Regions from separate parts of the Frigoribacterium sp. Leaf44 genome, predicted to be linked through region 1. Evidence: predicted binding sites of a transcription regulator. Region 1 holds the regulator's gene; the other holds the start of a gene.
What was found. Region 1 encodes HrcA, which represses chaperone genes, less so after heat shock. Its sites were predicted from a motif close to TTNGCACTCGNNNNNNNCGAGTGCNAA; they were not measured.

Region 1 (8,462 bases):
TACCGTGCCATCATGCCCCAGCTCGCGCCCCACATGACCACCGTGCCCGCGTCCGGAATCCGTCGGGTGTTCGAGCTGGCGGCCCAGCTGGACGGCGTCGACATGCTCGTGGTGGGCGAGCCCGACGTGCCCGTGGCCCGCCACATCGCCGATGCCGCACGTCGCGCCTGGGCCGACGACCGCACGGACTACACGCCGAACGGGGGCATCCCGGCCCTGCGCGAGGCGCTCGTGGCCAAGCTCGCCCGCGAGAACGACGTGCACGTGGACCTCGAGCAGGTCTGGGTCACCGTCGGCGGGACGCAGGCCCTGCACCAGACGATGGGGCTCCTGCTGGCGGCGGGTGACGAGGTGCTCGTGCCGGACCCCGGCTACACGACCTTCACGATGAACGCCCGCATGCTCGACGCCGTGCCCGTGCCCTACACGCTGGCACCGGACCTCGACTTCCACCCCGACCTCGACGAGCTCGAGAACCTCGTGGGGGACCGCACCCGCGCCCTCGTCGTCAACAGTCCGTCGAACCCGCTCGGCGTCGTCTACCCAGAAGAGACGTTGCGCCGTCTGCTCGACTTCGCCCGCCGGCACGACCTCTGGGTGATCAGCGACGAGGTCTACGAGTACTTCACCTACGGGCCGAAGCACGTCAGCCTCGCCTCGCTCGACACCGACGACCGGGTGTTCAGCGTCTTCTCGATGAGCAAGACCTACGCCATGACGGGCGTGCGGGTCGGCTACCTCGTGACGCCCAAGGGTCTCGCCGAGACGATGCGCACGGTCCAGGAAGCGGCGATCAGCTGTGTGGCCGAGCCCGACCAGCACGCCGCCCTCGCGGCCGTCGTGGGGGATCACCAGCCCGTGGCCGATGCCCGGGAGCACTACCGGAGCAACCTCGACCTCGCCACGACGCTGCTCGACGAGCGGGGCATCCGCTACCTCGAGCCCACCGGCGCCTTCTACCTCTGGATCGACGTGAGCCACGCCTCGCAGGGCGACGTGGCGGGATGGGCCGAGCGGTTCCTGCTGTCGGAGCGCGTCGCGGTCGCACCGGGCAGTGCGTTCGGCCGGAGCGGCGAGGGGTGGATCCGCGTCTGCCTCGCGTCCGCGCCCGAGGTGATCACCCGCGGGCTCGGCAAACTGCCCGCGCCGGTCGACCCCCGCTGACATCCGGGGGTCAGCCCCCTGGGGTCGCCGCGAGGGTCTTCCTAGGCTCGGAGCATGACGAACCAACCCGTACACACCACCGTCTCCGCCCCCACCACCGGCGTGCGGTCGCCCCTCGCCGTCTGGAGCCTCGTCCTCGGCCTCGCCTCGATCGCCTTCGGCTTCACCTTCGTCGTGCCGATCGCCGGTCTCGTCCTCGGCATCCTGTCGCGCCGCCGTGAGCCCGAGGGGCGCACCATGGCGCTCGTCGGCATCATCTCGTCCGCCGTCATGCTCGCGGGCACGCTGATCGCCCTCGCCGTCGGCCTGGCCGTCGTCGGTGGCGCGGGCGTCATCGCGCTCCTCCCCGGCACCACCGCCTGACCCGCGGCCCGGCCGGCCCGCCCGCCCGGCCCGCCCGCCCGCCCGGCCCGCCCCGCCCGTCCCGCATCTCCCCACGTGCCCGCCTCCAGTCCCGGCCCCCGCGTCGGCAACTCCTGTCTGCCGTCGCGGCGCGAGCCGGAGATCGAGGAGGCGCGGTGCCGCCCGTGGCACCGGGCAGGAGTCGTCGACGGGCGGGCCCCGCGCGGCTCGACGCCCGATCCGTCGCCCGGGCGTGGGAGAATCGTGCGGTACCCCCGCCCACCACCCCCAGAGGATCGTGTGAGTCCCCAAGCAACCCGCGCACTCGAGCCGGCGTCGACCGAGCCCGAGTCCCTCCGCAACTTCTGCATCATCGCGCACATCGACCACGGCAAGTCGACCCTGGCCGACCGCATGCTCGGCATCACCGGCGTCGTCGAGTCGCGCGCGATGCGTGCCCAGTACCTCGACCGCATGGACATCGAGCGCGAGCGCGGCATCACGATCAAGAGCCAGGCCGTCCGCATGCCGTGGGAGCGCAACGGCGAGACGTTCGCGCTCAACATGATCGACACCCCGGGCCACGTCGACTTCAGCTACGAGGTCTCCCGTTCGTTGGCCGCCTGCGAGGGCGCGATCCTGCTGGTCGACGCGGCCCAGGGCATCGAGGCCCAGACCCTGGCGAACCTCTACCTGGCACTCGAGAACGACCTCGAGATCATCCCGGTGCTCAACAAGATCGACCTGCCGGCGGCCGACCCCGACAAGTACGCCGCCGAGTTGGCCGGCCTGATCGGCGGCGACCCCGCCGACGTACTGCGCGTCAGCGGCAAGACCGGCATGGGCGTCGAAGAACTCCTCGACCGCGTGGTCGACCGCATCCCCTCGCCCGTCGGCGTCAAGGACGCACCGCCGCGCGCGATGATCTTCGACTCGGTCTACGACAGCTACCGCGGCGTCGTCACGTACATCCGCATGATCGACGGCACCCTGCACCCGCGCGAGAAGGTGCAGATGATGTCGACGAAGTCGACGCACGACATCCTCGAGATCGGCGTCTCGTCGCCCGAGCCCGTCCCCAGCCAGGGGCTGTCGGTCGGCGAGGTCGGCTATCTCATCACCGGCGTGAAGGACGTCCGCCTCTCGAAGGTGGGCGACACCGTCACGACGGCGGCCAAGCCCGCGACCGAGGCACTCAGCGGCTACACCGAGCCGCTGCCCATGGTCTTCTCGGGGCTCTACCCGATCGACGGCAGCGACTACCCCATCCTGCGCGAGGCCCTCGACAAGCTCAAGCTGTCGGACGCCGCGCTGGTGTACGAACCCGAGACCTCCGTGGCCCTGGGGTTCGGCTTCCGCTGCGGGTTCCTCGGCCTGCTGCACCTCGAGATCGTCACCGAGCGCCTCGAGCGTGAGTTCGGCCTCGACCTCATCACGACGGCGCCGAGCGTCATCTACGAGGTCACGACCGAAGACAAGCAGACCGTCACGGTCACCAACCCGAGCGAATTCCCGGGCGGCAAGATCACCAGCGTCAGCGAGCCCATGGTCAAGGCGGGCATCCTCGCGCCCAAGGACTACGTCGGCGTCATCATGGAGCTCTGCCAGCAGCGCCGCGGCACCCTGCTCGGCATGGAGTACCTCGGCGAGGACAGGGTCGAGATCCGTTACGCGATGCCCCTCGGCGAGATCGTGTTCGACTTCTTCGACAGCCTCAAGTCGAAGACGGCGGGCTACGCCAGCCTCGACTACGAACCCATCGGCGACCAAGAGGCCGACCTGGTCAAGGTCGACATCCTGCTGCAGGGCGAACAGGTCGACGCGTTCAGCGCGATCGTGCACCGCGACAAGGCCTACGCCTACGGGGTCCTCATGACGGGCCGGTTGCGCGAGCTCATCCCGAGGCAGCAGTTCGAGGTGCCCATCCAGGCCGCCATCGGTGCCCGGATCATCGCCCGCGAGAGCATCCGCGCCATGCGCAAGGACGTCCTGGCCAAGTGCTACGGCGGTGACATCTCGCGCAAGCGCAAGCTGCTCGAGAAGCAGAAAGAGGGCAAGAAGCGCATGAAGACCATCGGTCGGGTCGACGTGCCCCAAGAGGCCTTCATCGCCGCCCTCAGCGGTGACGTCGAGAAGAAAGACAAGAAGTAGGGTCCATGCGTCGAGCCACCCACACGGAGACCCGCACGACCTACGGCGAGGTCGGGGCGACGCAGGCCCCCGACCTCATGCAGTACCCGCCGAAGGGATTCAAGCCGGCCGAGTACCGGGCGCGCGTCGGCCACGGCGACGCCCGCTTCGCCGCGGCCTGGATCGCCACGATGACCTGGCAGATCCAGGAGCGCAGCGGCATCCGCGTCCGGGTCGACAGCGTGCCGCCGGCCGACGAGAGCGAGTACACGCCCGTCCAGTTCGACGAGCACGGGCAACCGGTCGACGCGGCCGAGTGGACGACCGCGCGCGACGAGTCGCGGTACTCGCCCGACGGCACACCCCTCCTCACGGCGGGCACGACGGCCACGCTCAGCATCGAGGCCTACGGGCGCACGGTCGAGGCGCCGGTCCGCGTCGTCTACGTCATCGACGAACCGAAGCGCAAGGGCTTCGCGTACGGAACCCTCGACGGCCACCCCGAGAGCGGCGAGGAATCCTGGATCGTCGACCAGACCGACGACGGTTCGGTCTGGCTCTCCATCAGGTCGTTCTCCAAGCCGTCGAGCGCGAAATGGCGCCTCGTGGCACCTTTCCTGCGACGCACGCAGGCGCAGTACACGAAGCGGTACCTGCGGGCCCTGAGCCTCAACGAGAAGGGCGAGCAGACCGACGAGGTCGTCGTCGTGGAGGACACCGAGGCCGGGGTCGGCGATCCCCGCGGCGACGACCGGCCCCCGACCGGTCCGCGCGGCGACGCCTCGGGAACCGGCGCCTGACGGTGCCCGGAGCCCTTCCCCTCGGCGATCCCGCCCCCGTCGACGGACGCCTGCCCGAGACCGTCGCGGTCGGCGCGGACGACCGCAACTTCGGGGTCTACCTGCACGTCCCGTTCTGCCGCGTGCGCTGCGGGTACTGCGACTTCAACACGTACACCGGCGACGAACTGCGGGGCGCACGCCGGGACGACTACGCCGGGCAGGCCGTCGCCGAGATCGAGCTCGGGGGACGTGTGCTGCGCGAGGCGGGTCTGCCGCCGCGCCGCGCCTCCTCGGTGTTCTTCGGCGGGGGCACCCCGACGATGCTGCCCGCGGGCGACCTGACGTCGATGCTGCACGCGATGGTCGACACCTGGGGTCTCGAGCCCGGCGCCGAGGTGACGACCGAGGCGAACCCCGACTCGGTCGACGCCGCGTACCTGCAGCAGCTCGCCGACGCCGGGTTCACGCGCGTCAGCTTCGGCATGCAGTCGGCCGTGCCGAGCGTGCTCGCCACCCTCGAGCGCACGCACGATCCCGAGCGCATCCCGTTCGTGGTGCGCTGGGCGCGTGACGCCGGGCTCGACGTCAGCCTCGACCTCATCTACGGCACGCCCGGCGAGACCCTCGACGACTGGAGGCGTTCTCTCGACGTCGCCCTCGAGCAGCAGCCCGACCACCTCTCGGCCTACTCGTTGATCGTCGAGGACGGCACGAAGCTCGCCCGCCAGATCAAGCGCGGCGAGGTCCCGATGCCCGACGACGACACCGCGGCCGACATGTACGAAATCGCGGACGACCGGCTCGCCGCGGCGGGGTACGACTGGTACGAGGTCAGCAACTGGTCGCGTGGCGTCGAGCACCGCTCCCGCCACAACCTGGCCTACTGGCAGGGCCACGACTGGTGGGGCGTCGGCCCGGGCGCGCACAGCCACGTCGGCGGCGTCCGATGGTGGAACGTCAAGCATCCGGCTGCCTACCAACAACGCATGGCCGCGGGCGAGTCACCGGCCGCGGGGCGCGAGACCCTCGACGACGAGACCCGTCGGGTCGAGCGCGTCCTGCTCGGGGTGCGCATCCGCGAGGGGCTGCCGACCTCCGAGCTCGACGACGACGGGCGCCAGGCGGTCGCCGGGCTCATCGCCGACGGCTGGGTCGAGGGGCGCCCGGCCCTGCAGGGTCGCGTGGTGCTCACCCGTGAGGGTCGCCTCATGGCCGACGCCGTCGTGCGGCGCCTGCTGCCCGACTGACCCGGTGTGCCCGGATCGAGTCACGTTCTCGGTCGGCGCCCCGAGGCGACGGACCCGGAGGCACGGGCCCGGGAGGCACGGGCCCGGAACGCAGGAGGCGCGGCTCCCGGGGGAGTCGCGCCTCGCGTCGTGCCCGTCCGGGCCGGTCGACCGCCTACTTGATGAACTCGATGGTCAGCGGGTACTTGTACCACTGGCCCTTGTTGGCCGCGACGGCGGCGATGATCGAGAAGATGATGACGAGGATGCCGGCGACGAGTGCGAGCACGCCTCCGATGACGATGATCGACAGGATCGCCGAGATCACGTAGACGATGGCCATCGTGATCTGGAAGTTCAGCGCGGTCTTGGTGTGTTCCCGGATGAACGGGCCACGGTCCTTCAACACGAGGTAGCCGACGAGAGCCGGGACGAACGCGAAGATGATGCCGCCGAGGTGGATGAGCGTCGACCACAGCTTCTCGTCCTCGGGGCGCATCGGCTGGACGGGCTGCTGCTGGTAGCCGGGCTGCTGGCCGTAGCCGGCGCCGGGCTGCTGGCCCTGACCGGGCTGCTGGCCGTGGCCGTAGGGCTGGCCGGGCTGCCCGTTCTGGCCGGGTCGCCCGTTCTGCGGGCCGTTCGGCTGGGCGGGAGGGTTCTCGGTCATGGCTGCACCTGTTCGTGAGTGTCCTGCGGATGTCCCCGCCACCCTAGGGCAGCCGGGCGCGGCGCGAGTAGGCCTCGCGACGGAGGTGTCGTACGATTGGCAGTCCGGCACGTCGAGTGCCAGGACCGGTCGCCCGGCGGGCGGACGACCCGGGGCGTCGAGCGAAGAGAGGTGCGTCATGGTCTCCGAACGCGGTCTCGAAGTCCTGCGCGTCATCGTGCACGACTACGTCGCGTCCCGTGAGCCCGTGGGCTCCAAGTCCATCGTCGAGCGACACCAGTTCGGCGTCTCGGCGGCGACGATCCGCAACGACATGGCGCTGCTCGAAGAAGAAGAGCTCATCGCGGCCCCGCACACCTCGTCGGGTCGGGTGCCGACCGACAAGGGCTATCGGCTCTTCGTCAACCAGCTCGCCGACCTGAGACCCCTCAGCGCCGCCCAGCGTCAGGCCATCGAGACCTTCCTCGGCGACTCCACCGACCTCGACGAGGTGCTGGGGCGGACGGTCCGTCTGCTGTCGCAGCTCACGAACCAGGTGGCGCTGGTGCAGTACCCCACCTTCTCCCGGGCCCGCGTGCGTCACGTCGAACTGGTCAGCCTGGGCGACGGCCGCGTCATGACGGTGCTCATCACCGACAGCGGCCAGGTCGAGCAGCGGGTCGTCGACATCCGCACCGCCGTCGACGAGTCCTTCCTGTCCGAACTGCGGGCCGCCATCAACGCCGCGGTCGGCGGACGGCCCCTCGGTGAGGCCTCCACGGCCCTCACCGACCTGCCGACGCGCTTCCGCCCCGATCTCGCGGCGGTCGTCGGCGTCGTCGTCGCGAGCCTCACCGAGCAGATCGCCGCCGGACGCCAGGACCGCCTCGTCATGGCCGGTGCGGCGAACCTGGTGCGCACGGGCGACGACTTCAGCGGTGACCTCTTCCCGGTGCTCGAGGCGATCGAAGAACAGGTCGCCCTGCTGCGGTTGTTCGGCGAGATGCAGCTCGACGCCGTCGACGTGGCCGCGAGCATCGGACGGGAGAACGCCTCGTTCGGGTTGTCGCAGGCGTCGGTGCTGGCCAGCGGGTACTCGACGCAGGGCAGCGAGATCGCGAGGCTCGGCGTCCTCGGGCCCATGCGCATGGACTACTCGACCAACATGGCGGCGGTGCGTGCCGTCGCCCGTTACCTGTCGTCGCTGCTCGCCGAGCGGTAGCCGACGCCGACGGCCCCGGCCGTCCCACGACCCCATCCCGTCCCGGTCCGCCGGGCCCGGCCCCGCCGGGAAGACCACCACACCACACCAGAGGCAGACGAGAACCAGTGGCAGATCATTACGACGTCCTCGGAGTCGACCGTCAGGCGACCCCGGAAGAGATCAAGAAGGCGTACCGCAAGCTCGCTCGCGAGCTGCACCCCGACGTCAATCCCAGCCCCGACGCGTCCGAACGGTTCAAGGACGTCACGCACGCCTACGACGTGCTCAGCGACCCGCAGCAACGCGAACGCTACGACCTGGGTCCGCAGCCCGGCTTCGGCGGCGGTGGCGGTGGCGGGGCCGCCGGCTTCGGCGACATCTTCGACGCGTTCTTCGGCGGTGGTGGTCAGGGCCAACGTCAGGGGCCGCGGTCCCGGCGCGAACGCGGGCAGGACGCGCTCCTGCGCCTCGAGGTCGACCTCGAGGACATCGTCTTCGGCACGCAGCGCGACATCGAGGTCGACACGGCCGTCCTCTGCGACACGTGCAGCGGCTCGTGCTGTGCACCCGGCACCTCGCCCCAGACCTGCGACATCTGCGGTGGCTCCGGGCAGATCCAGCGCACCGTGCGCTCGCTGCTCGGCAACGTCATGACGTCGAGCCCGTGCGGAACCTGCCGTGGGTACGGCACCGTCATCCCCAACCCCTGCCCGACGTGCCAGGGCCAGGGGCGCGTCCGGGCCCGGCGTTCGATCCCCATCGACATCCCCGCGGGCGTCGACACCGGGCTCAGGCTCCAGTTGCCCGGTCAGGGCGAGGTCGGCCAGGCCGGCGGCCCGAACGGCGACCTCTACCTCGAGGTCAAGGTGCGGCACCACGACACCTACAGCCGCAACGGCGACGACCTGCTGGCGACGCTCGAGGTGCAGATGACCGACGCCATCCTCGGCACGACGACGACGCTCACC
Region 2 (8,462 bases), on a different contig from region 1:
CCCCCGACGACGAGCGCTACCGGTTGGCCGCGACGGCCCCGGCCAAGCTCGACGTGGTCAAGCACCTCGTGGCCCGGCACGACGGCGAGCAGATCCTCGTCATCGGCCAGTACCTCGACCAGCTCGACGAGCTCGCCGCGGTGCTCGACGCCCCCACGCTGACCGGCAGCACGGCCATCGACGAGCGCGAGCGCCTCTACCAGCGCTTCCGCGACGGCGACCTCAAGGTGCTCGTCGTCTCGAAGGTGGCCAACTTCTCGGTCGACCTGCCCGAGGCGACCGTGGCCATCCAGGTGAGCGGCTCGTACGGGTCGCGGCAAGAAGAGGCACAGCGACTCGGTCGTCTGCTGCGGCCGAAGAAGTCGGGCTTGCCGGCCTCGTTCTACACGCTCGTCAGCCGCGACACGGTCGACCAGGACTTCGCCCAGAACCGTCAGCGGTTCCTGGCCGAACAGGGCTACAGCTACACGATCCTCGACTCGCCGGTGGTCGCCGCGTGAGCGACGCCACGGACGCCGACCTCCCCCTGGGCGACGACGAGCTCTGGCGCGACAGCCTGCGAAGGGTGTTCGCGGCCGACCAGGCCCCGTTCGCGACGTTCGGTCCGCTCGTGGCCTCCCTCGACCACGACGCCATGGAGTTCCGCGGCCAGGTCGCCCGGTTCGCCGAGTGGGACCCGTCCGTCGTCGTGTCGGTCGCCCGCACCTACGAGGTGCAGGGCGGCCTCCACGCGGGGGCGACCCTCAGCATCGTGACCTGGAGCCCCGACCCCGAGGTGATCGAACGCAGCGACCTGCTCGCCGGGTCGCCCGTCAAGGACCACCTGTTCGCCGGGCTCACCGCGATCGGCGCGACCGACGACGCCTCCGAGGCCCAGGTCGTCGCCGCCTCCGTCGAGGAGTTCCCGGGCTGGCAGATCACACGGGCCTCGGGCTACACGGCGGTGCTCGAGCGGCGTGAGGGCGTGGACTTCACCCTGGCCGTGCCCGACGAGCTGCTCGAGCTCACCACGCGCGTCGCCCTGGTACCCAACGTCGAGTGGTCCGGCCCGGACGCCTGAGCGACCTGCCGTCTCGGCCGCCTGAGGGCTGCCGCTCCGCCCACGTGCGGGTGACGCTCCTCCGCCTCACAGGAAACACCGAGGAGGCGCGCAGATACTTGGGCGCATGAGTGACGGCCCCAAGATCCTGATCGTCGACGACGAACCGAACATCCGCGACCTGTTGACCACCAGCCTGCGGTTCGCGGGCTTCGCCGTCCGTGCGGTCGGCAACGGTGCGCAGGCGATCTCGGCGGTCCTCGAAGAAGAACCCGACCTGATCATCCTCGACGTGATGCTGCCCGACATGAACGGGTTCGGCGTGACCAAGCGCCTCCGCTCGTCGGGTTACACCTCGCCGATCCTCTTCCTCACGGCGAAGGACGACACCGAGGACAAGATCACCGGCCTCACGGTCGGCGGCGACGACTACGTCACCAAGCCGTTCAGCCTCGACGAGATCGTCGCGCGCATCAAGGCGATCCTGCGTCGCACGATGAACGAGGACGAAGACGCCATCATCCGTGCCGGCGAGCTGACGATGGACCAAGACACCCACGAGGTCACCATCGGTGAGACGGCCATCGAGCTCAGCCCCACCGAGTTCAAGCTGCTCCGTTACCTCATGCTCAACCCGAACCGCGTGCTCTCGAAGGCCCAGATCCTCGACCACGTGTGGGAGTACGACTTCAACGGCGACGCCGGCATCGTCGAGAGCTACATCTCGTACCTGCGTCGCAAGCTCGACCAGTTCTCGACGGAGCCCATCATCCAGACCAAGCGGGGCTTCGGCTACATGCTCAAGGCCACGAAGGCCTGACCACCAGCCCTGGTGCGTGAACACGACGACGCCCGACCGCCCCGAGCGGTCGGGCGTCGTCGTCCGTGCTCCGACGGGCGGGGTGTGCCCAGCCGGTTCCGCTAGCGTCTGTCCTCATGCACGCTCGCCTCTCGCAGTGGTGGAACGAGATCTCCATCCGCACCAAGATCACCGGCATCACGGTGACCCTGGTCACCCTCGGCCTCGTCGTGGCCGGCCTCGGCACGATGACCGTCCTGAGCACCTATCTGATGGGACAGGTCGACACGTCCCTGCGCAACTCGGCGACCAACTTCACCAGCGCCTCGTTCGACCAGGCGGACTCCCGGTCGTGCACCGTGAACTTCGCGGGCCTCACCAGCAGCTACGTCGCGATCCTCGACGACGAGGGCGACCTGATCTGCGACACCCGTTCGCAGCTGTCGAGTGCCACCGACGCCCCCGACCTCACCGGCGTCGGCGTCGCCGGCGCTCCCCTCGACGAGGCCTTCAACCGGTACAACTCGAGCCGCGACAACGAGTGGCGCCTCTTCGCCCACGCGGCCGCCCTGCGCTCGACCGACGCCCAGGGCAGCGTGACGACCGTGCCCGCCGTCATCGTGGCCGGAACCAACCTGGCGGGCACCAATGCGACGATCGGGCGCTTCGGCGGCATCTTCCTGGGGTTCGGCCTCTCGGTCGTCGTGCTCGGTGCCGCCCTCACCCGCCTGCTCGTCACGTCGACCTTCGCGCCGCTGCGCGACGTCGAGGCGACCGCGGCCCGCTTCGCCGACGGCGACTTCACCCAGCGACTCGACTCGACGACGCCGAACACCGAGGTCGGACGACTGAACCGGTCCCTCAACACGATGCTCAACCGGATCGACAGCGCCTTCGACGACCGCGCCAGGACGATCGACCAGATGCGCCGCTTCGTCGGCGACGCGAGCCACGAACTCCGGACGCCGCTCGTCTCCCTCCGCGGCTACGCCGAGCTGTACCGCATGGGTGCGCTGACCAAGCCCGAGGACGTCGCCCAGGCCATGGACCGCATCGAGAAGGAGGCCATCCGCATGGGCGTGCTGGTGCAGGACCTCCTCGCCCTCGCCCGTCTCGACGAGTCCAAACCGCTCGAGCTCGGTCCCGTCGACCTCGTGCAGCTGGCCCGCGATTCGGCCCTCGACACCATGGCGTCGAACCCGGATCGAGACATCGACGTGATCGTGCTCGAGCCCGTCCTCGCCGCGGTGCCGGCCCTGACCGACGGCGACGAGACACCGGCCGACGGACGTTCCCCCGAGGCCGCACCACCGGCCGCGAGCACCCCGACCGCAGGCACCTCACCCACGGATGCCTCACCCGGCGCGACGGGTGCGATCTCGTTCGCGGGCGCGACCCTCGCCCGCCTCCGCAGCCTGAGGGCTCGCGCCGTCCGCAACGGCGACACGGCCACCGCCGCCCAGCTCCAGGGCGAAGTGCAGAGGTTCGAGGCCCCGGCCATCGTGCACGGCGAAGAGAACAAGATCCGCCAGGTGATCACCAACCTGATGGGCAACGCCATGCGGTTCACCGAGGCGGACAGCCCGATCGAGCTCGTGGTGCAGTCCGACCCCGGGCGTGGTGTCGCCACCGTCGCCATCGTCGACCACGGCGAGGGCATCCCACCGCAGATCCGCGAGAAGATCTTCCAGCGCTTCTGGCGGGCCGACTCGTCGCGTACCCGCGACACGGGCGGCAGCGGCCTCGGCCTGGCCATCGTGTCCGGCATCGTCGCGGCCCACGGCGGCTCGGTGGACGTCGACGACACCCCCGGGGGTGGAGCCACGTTCCGGGTCGCCCTCCCGCTGATGCCCGCCGACGCTCTCACCCCGGCCGAGCCCTCCGTCGCGACCGCGTAGCCCGACCGACCCCGGCCCGCGCCGGACGCCGGACGCCCCGCGACCCGTGCAACCGGCCCACGACGCCAGGAAGTGGACACCGCACCACGTCTTCTCGTGGCGCCGTGTCCACAACGTGGTGTCGTGTCCACTTCTGGCGTCGTCCGGAGCCGGTGCCGAAGCCCGGCCGAACCGCGGCTCACGTCCCTCCCCCCGGCAACGCCGAAGGGCGGCTCCCCCGGAGGGGAACCGCCCTTGAGCGTGTGCGCGGTGTGAGCCGCGCGGCTGCGGACTAGAAGTCCATGCCACCCGAGGGGTCGCCGGCCGGGGCCGGGTTCTTCTCGGGCTTGTCGGCGACGACGGCCTCGGTCGTGAGGAACAGACCGGCGATCGACGCGGCGTTCTGCAGAGCCGAACGCGTGACCTTGGCGGGGTCGATGATGCCGGCTGCCAGCATGTCGACGTACTCGCCGGTCGCGGCGTTGAGGCCCCAACCGATGTCGAGCCCGCGGACCTTGTCGGCCACGACGCCGGGCTCCATGCCGGCGTTGAAGGCGATCTGCTTCAGGGGAGCGTCGATCGCGACACGGACGATGTTCGCACCCGTCGCCTCGTCGCCCTCGAGCTGCAGGTTCGCCAGCGCGGTCTTGCCGGCCTGGATGAGGGCGACGCCGCCACCGGCGACGATGCCCTCTTCGACGGCGGCCTTCGCGTTGCGCACGGCGTCCTCGATGCGGTGCTTGCGCTCTTTCAGCTCGACCTCGGTCGCGGCACCCGCCTTGATGACGGCGACGCCACCGGCGAGCTTCGCGAGGCGCTCCTGGAGCTTCTCGCGGTCGTAGTCGCTGTCGGTCGCCTCGATCTCGCTGCGGATCTGACGGACGCGGCCGGCGATCTGCTCGTCGTCACCGGCACCCTCGACGATGGTCGTCTCGTCCTTGGTGATGATGACCTTGCGGGCACGACCGAGCAGGTCGAGCGTGGCGTTCTCGAGCTTGAGACCGACCTCTTCGGCGATGACCTGACCACCGGTGAGGATCGCGATGTCCTGCAGCTGCGCCTTGCGACGGTCGCCGAAGCCGGGGGCCTTGACGGCGACCGACTTGAAGATGCCACGGATCTTGTTCACGACGAGCGTGGCCAGGGCCTCGCCGTCGACGTCTTCCGCGATGATGAGCAGCTGCTTGCCCGACTGGATGACCTTGTCGACGATCGGCAGCAGGTCTTTGATGTTCGAGATCTTCGAGTTGACGATGAGCACGTAGGCGTCTTCGAAGACGGCTTCCTGGCGCTCGGGGTCGGTGACGAAGTACTGCGACAGGTAGCCCTTGTCGAAGCGCATGCCCTCGGTGAGCTCGAGCTCGGTGCCGAAGGTGTTGCTCTCCTCGACGGTGACGACGCCCTCTTTGCCGACCTTGTCGATCGCTTCGGCGATGAGCGCACCGATGGTGGGGTCGGCGGCCGAGATCGAGGCCGTGGCAGCGATCTGCTCTTTGGTCTCGATGTCCTTCGCGTCGGCCAGCAGCTGGTCGGAGACGGCCTGGGCGGCCTTCTCGATGCCGCGCTTCAGCGAGATGGGGTCGGCACCGGCCGCGACGTTGCGCAGACCTTCGCGGACGAGGGCCTGGGCCAGCACCGTCGCGGTGGTCGTGCCGTCGCCGGCGACGTCGTCGGTCTTCTTCGCGACCTCTTTGACGAGCTCGGCACCGATCTTCTCGAAGGGGTCGTCGAGCTCGATCTCTTTGGCGATGGAGACGCCGTCGTTCGTGATGGTGGGGGCGCCCCACTTCTTCTCGAGCACGACGTTGCGACCACGCGGGCCGAGCGTGACCTTCACCGCGTCGGCCAGGATGTTCAGGCCACGCTCGAGGCCACGACGGGCCTCTTCGTCAAAAGCAATGATCTTAGCCATGTGTGTTTTTCGTCCCTCCCGGACGTCATGAAGCAGAAGCATTGGCACTCACGTGTCGCGAGTGCCAGCAACGATTCTGGCACTCGCCCGATGAGAGTGCAAGTGACGTGGCGGGGCCCGGACGCACGAGCACGCCGCCACGGCGGACCGTGACGGCGTGCGGCGAGGCGTCGGTGCGTCGAGGCGCACCGGTGGGCGTCAGGCGAGCCGGACGGACTCCGCCTGCGGCCCCTTGTCGCCCGTGCCGACCTCGAACACGACGGCCTGGCCCTCTTCGAGGACCTTGTACCCGCTCATGTCGATGGCCGAGTAGTGCACGAAGACGTCCTGGCCGTCTCCCTCGACGGTGATGAAGCCGAAGCCCTTCTCCGCGTTGAACCATTTCACGGTCCCGTTTGCCATGGTGTCGCTCCCCTTGCTGTGGTGGTACGGCGCGTGCGGTGCTGCAGAGCCGGGTCGTCGACGCAATCATCTGCGAGCCCGGACGGGACAGCGTCACTCGTGCAGAACACCAGGTCGGCGAGCCGTGGGAGGCGACCAATTCCAGATGCTAGCCACGGGAAAAGCGGAAGAACACACCTCGAACGAGAAACACCCGCAGAAAACGAGGATTTCACCGGTAATTAAACGCGGGCGTAACACGGGAGGCGCGGTGAGGGCCCGACGGGACTCGCGCCTCCTCGGATCGGGCGACGCCGCGAGGGCGTCGCACGGCGGCGTCAGGAGCTGTAGTCGGCCCCGAGGACGATCGTGACGGCGGCCCCCGGGAAGGCCGCGCTCGCCTCGACGTCGGTGATGCCGAGCTGCTGGGCGAGCCCGAGCGCCGCGGCCTCGTCGTCGGCCGCCGAGTAGTAGACGGTGGAGGTCGCGACGCGCTCGCTGGCGTTGCCCTGCGTGCCGACGACCCAGCCGGCGGTCTCGAGCCGCTCGGAGGCCGAACCGGCGAGCCCGGCGGTGGCCGTGCCGTTCAGCACGGTGATCGTGGTGACCGCGGGGTCGACCTGCGAGGGGTCCGTCAGCGGGGCCACCGTCGGCGTGGCCGAAGGGGTCGCCGTCTCGGTGTCGGGCGCCTGGGCCTCGGCGGTGCCGGACGCCGACGGGTTGACGAACTGGAAGCTGTTGTTCGCGACCCCGAGGTACACGACGCCGGCACCGACCAGCACGCCGACGGCGAGGGCCGCCCAAGCGAAGCCGATCCAGCCGCTGCCGGGGCGCTTCTCGGCCCGGTGGGCCCCGACGCGGTCGAGGTCGGCGGGGACGTCGTCGAACCGGTCTCGGTCGAATTTCGGCATGCGTGGTCTCTCGTGGATCAGCGGGTCGGACCGAACGAACGGGTCGATCGGGCGTCGTGGCGGGCGACTCGCAGGCGCTGCAGGCGGCCGACGAGCATGGGTGCGTAAGCCAGTGCAGCGGGTCGGTCTATGAGCGAGTTGAGCAACTGCTGGTAACGGACGACCCCGAGGCCGAACTCCCGACGAATCGCGGCCTCCCGGGCACCGGCCGAGGCGGGGGCACGCTGTTCGAAGTCCAGGACGGCGCGGTCACGTTCGGACAGCACGCTCGAGCGCACGTCGTCACCTGTCGCGTTCTCGTCCATCGTGGCGGCCCTCCCCTGGGTTCCGGGTCATCCTATGGGCGGCGCCCCGACCGATCGCGGAGGCCGGGGGCGTGGTCCGACAACGCGTCCACCCGCCCGAGGCGCCGCCGGTCGCCTCGTGCCGCGACCCGTCGACCCGCGGTCAGGCCGTGAGGTGCAGCCGCGTGCCGTGGGCGTCCCCCACGCCCAGCACCCGGCCGTCGAGGGCGAGGGCCGCGAACGCGTCGTCGGCGGACACCCCCGGCGGCACCTCGGCGACCACGTCCGTCAGCAGGTCGCGGCGCTCGTACGAGATCCACCGCGCACCCAGCCGGCCGACCTCGTCGACGAAAGCCTGGCGCCGCCGACCCGGCAGGTAGACGAGCGTGCCCGTCGAGACCACGACCGGTGTGGCGTCCGTCGGGGCCTCGTCCACGAGGGCGGCGAGACCGTCGACGGCGTCCGCCGCAACGAGCCGAGGAGGCGCGGTGCGGGCGAGCGCGACGGCCCGCAGCAGCAGGTCCCGCCGATCACCGCGCTCGGGCGGCAGCAGGGTCTCGAGCCAGGCCACCCGCTCGGGGTCGCGGACGTCGACCGGGTCGAGGTCGATCCCCGCCCGCCAGACGACCTCGGGCAGCCGTCCCGTCGGCAGCTCCGCCCGGGAACGGGTCGCGCCCTCGACCACCACGTCGATCCCGAGCTGCACCGTGCTCGACGCGTCACCCCAGATCCGGTCGCCCGAGCGGTAGCCGTAGCGGTCGACACCGAGGCAGAGCCCGGCCGAGGCGCCGACCTCGATGAGGGCGATCGGGCCGGGCACGCGGGCCAACGCGATCGACAGCGGGGCGCAGCGGCGCACGTCGTTGGTCTGGGTGAGTCGCCTGCCGAGCTCGGCCACGACGTCGTCGGAGCGGGCGAGCAGCCAGGGCCTCAGCGCCGACCACGACCCGTGCGGCGCACCCAGCCACCGGCAGACCGCGAGGACGAGGACGGGCTGGCGCCGCGCCTCCTCGGCTCGCTCGACGACGGCGAGCGCCGTCGGATCGCCCGCGATGCCCCGCGCGAGCTCGGCCTGCGACGGCGACCCCTCACGGTCGAAGGCGAGGGCCGCGGCCAGGAAGCGGTCGGAGGTGCTCACGACCAGGAGTCTGACAGCCCGGTGGGGGCCGGGGAATCGTGCACCGGTCGACCGTGTTGAATGAGGAGTCCCGACAAGCAAGGAGATCATCGTGGCGTACAAGATCGAGAAGACCGACGAG

Region 2: the regulator HrcA is predicted to act here: its motif matches at 5,669-5,695, upstream of groL (chaperonin GroEL).

What each region holds. Positions count from the first base shown of each region.
Region 1 covers NZ_LMLG01000001.1:914,290-922,751, forward strand. Annotated here, with positions in the region: gene ASE87_RS04205 (pyridoxal phosphate-dependent aminotransferase) at 13-1,164, shown strand; gene ASE87_RS04210 (DUF4190 domain-containing protein) at 1,219-1,527, shown strand; gene lepA (translation elongation factor 4) at 1,807-3,657, shown strand; gene ASE87_RS04220 (DUF1990 family protein) at 3,663-4,436, shown strand; gene hemW (radical SAM family heme chaperone HemW) at 4,439-5,665, shown strand; gene ASE87_RS04230 (DUF4870 domain-containing protein) at 5,820-6,311, opposite strand; gene hrcA (heat-inducible transcriptional repressor HrcA) at 6,490-7,512, shown strand; gene dnaJ (molecular chaperone DnaJ) at 7,620-8,462, shown strand, end outside.
Region 2 covers NZ_LMLG01000006.1:802,020-810,481, reverse strand. Annotated here, with positions in the region: gene ASE87_RS12355 (DNA repair helicase XPB) at 1-500, shown strand, start outside; gene ASE87_RS12350 (hypothetical protein) at 497-1,060, shown strand; gene ASE87_RS12345 (response regulator transcription factor) at 1,167-1,859, shown strand; gene ASE87_RS12340 (cell wall metabolism sensor histidine kinase WalK) at 1,976-3,736, shown strand; gene groL (chaperonin GroEL) at 4,008-5,627, opposite strand; gene ASE87_RS12330 (cold-shock protein) at 5,826-6,029, opposite strand; gene ASE87_RS12325 (LytR C-terminal domain-containing protein) at 6,347-6,919, opposite strand; gene ASE87_RS12320 (DUF3263 domain-containing protein) at 6,937-7,224, opposite strand; gene ASE87_RS12315 (DUF2332 domain-containing protein) at 7,367-8,341, opposite strand; gene msrB (peptide-methionine (R)-S-oxide reductase MsrB) at 8,433-8,462, shown strand, end outside.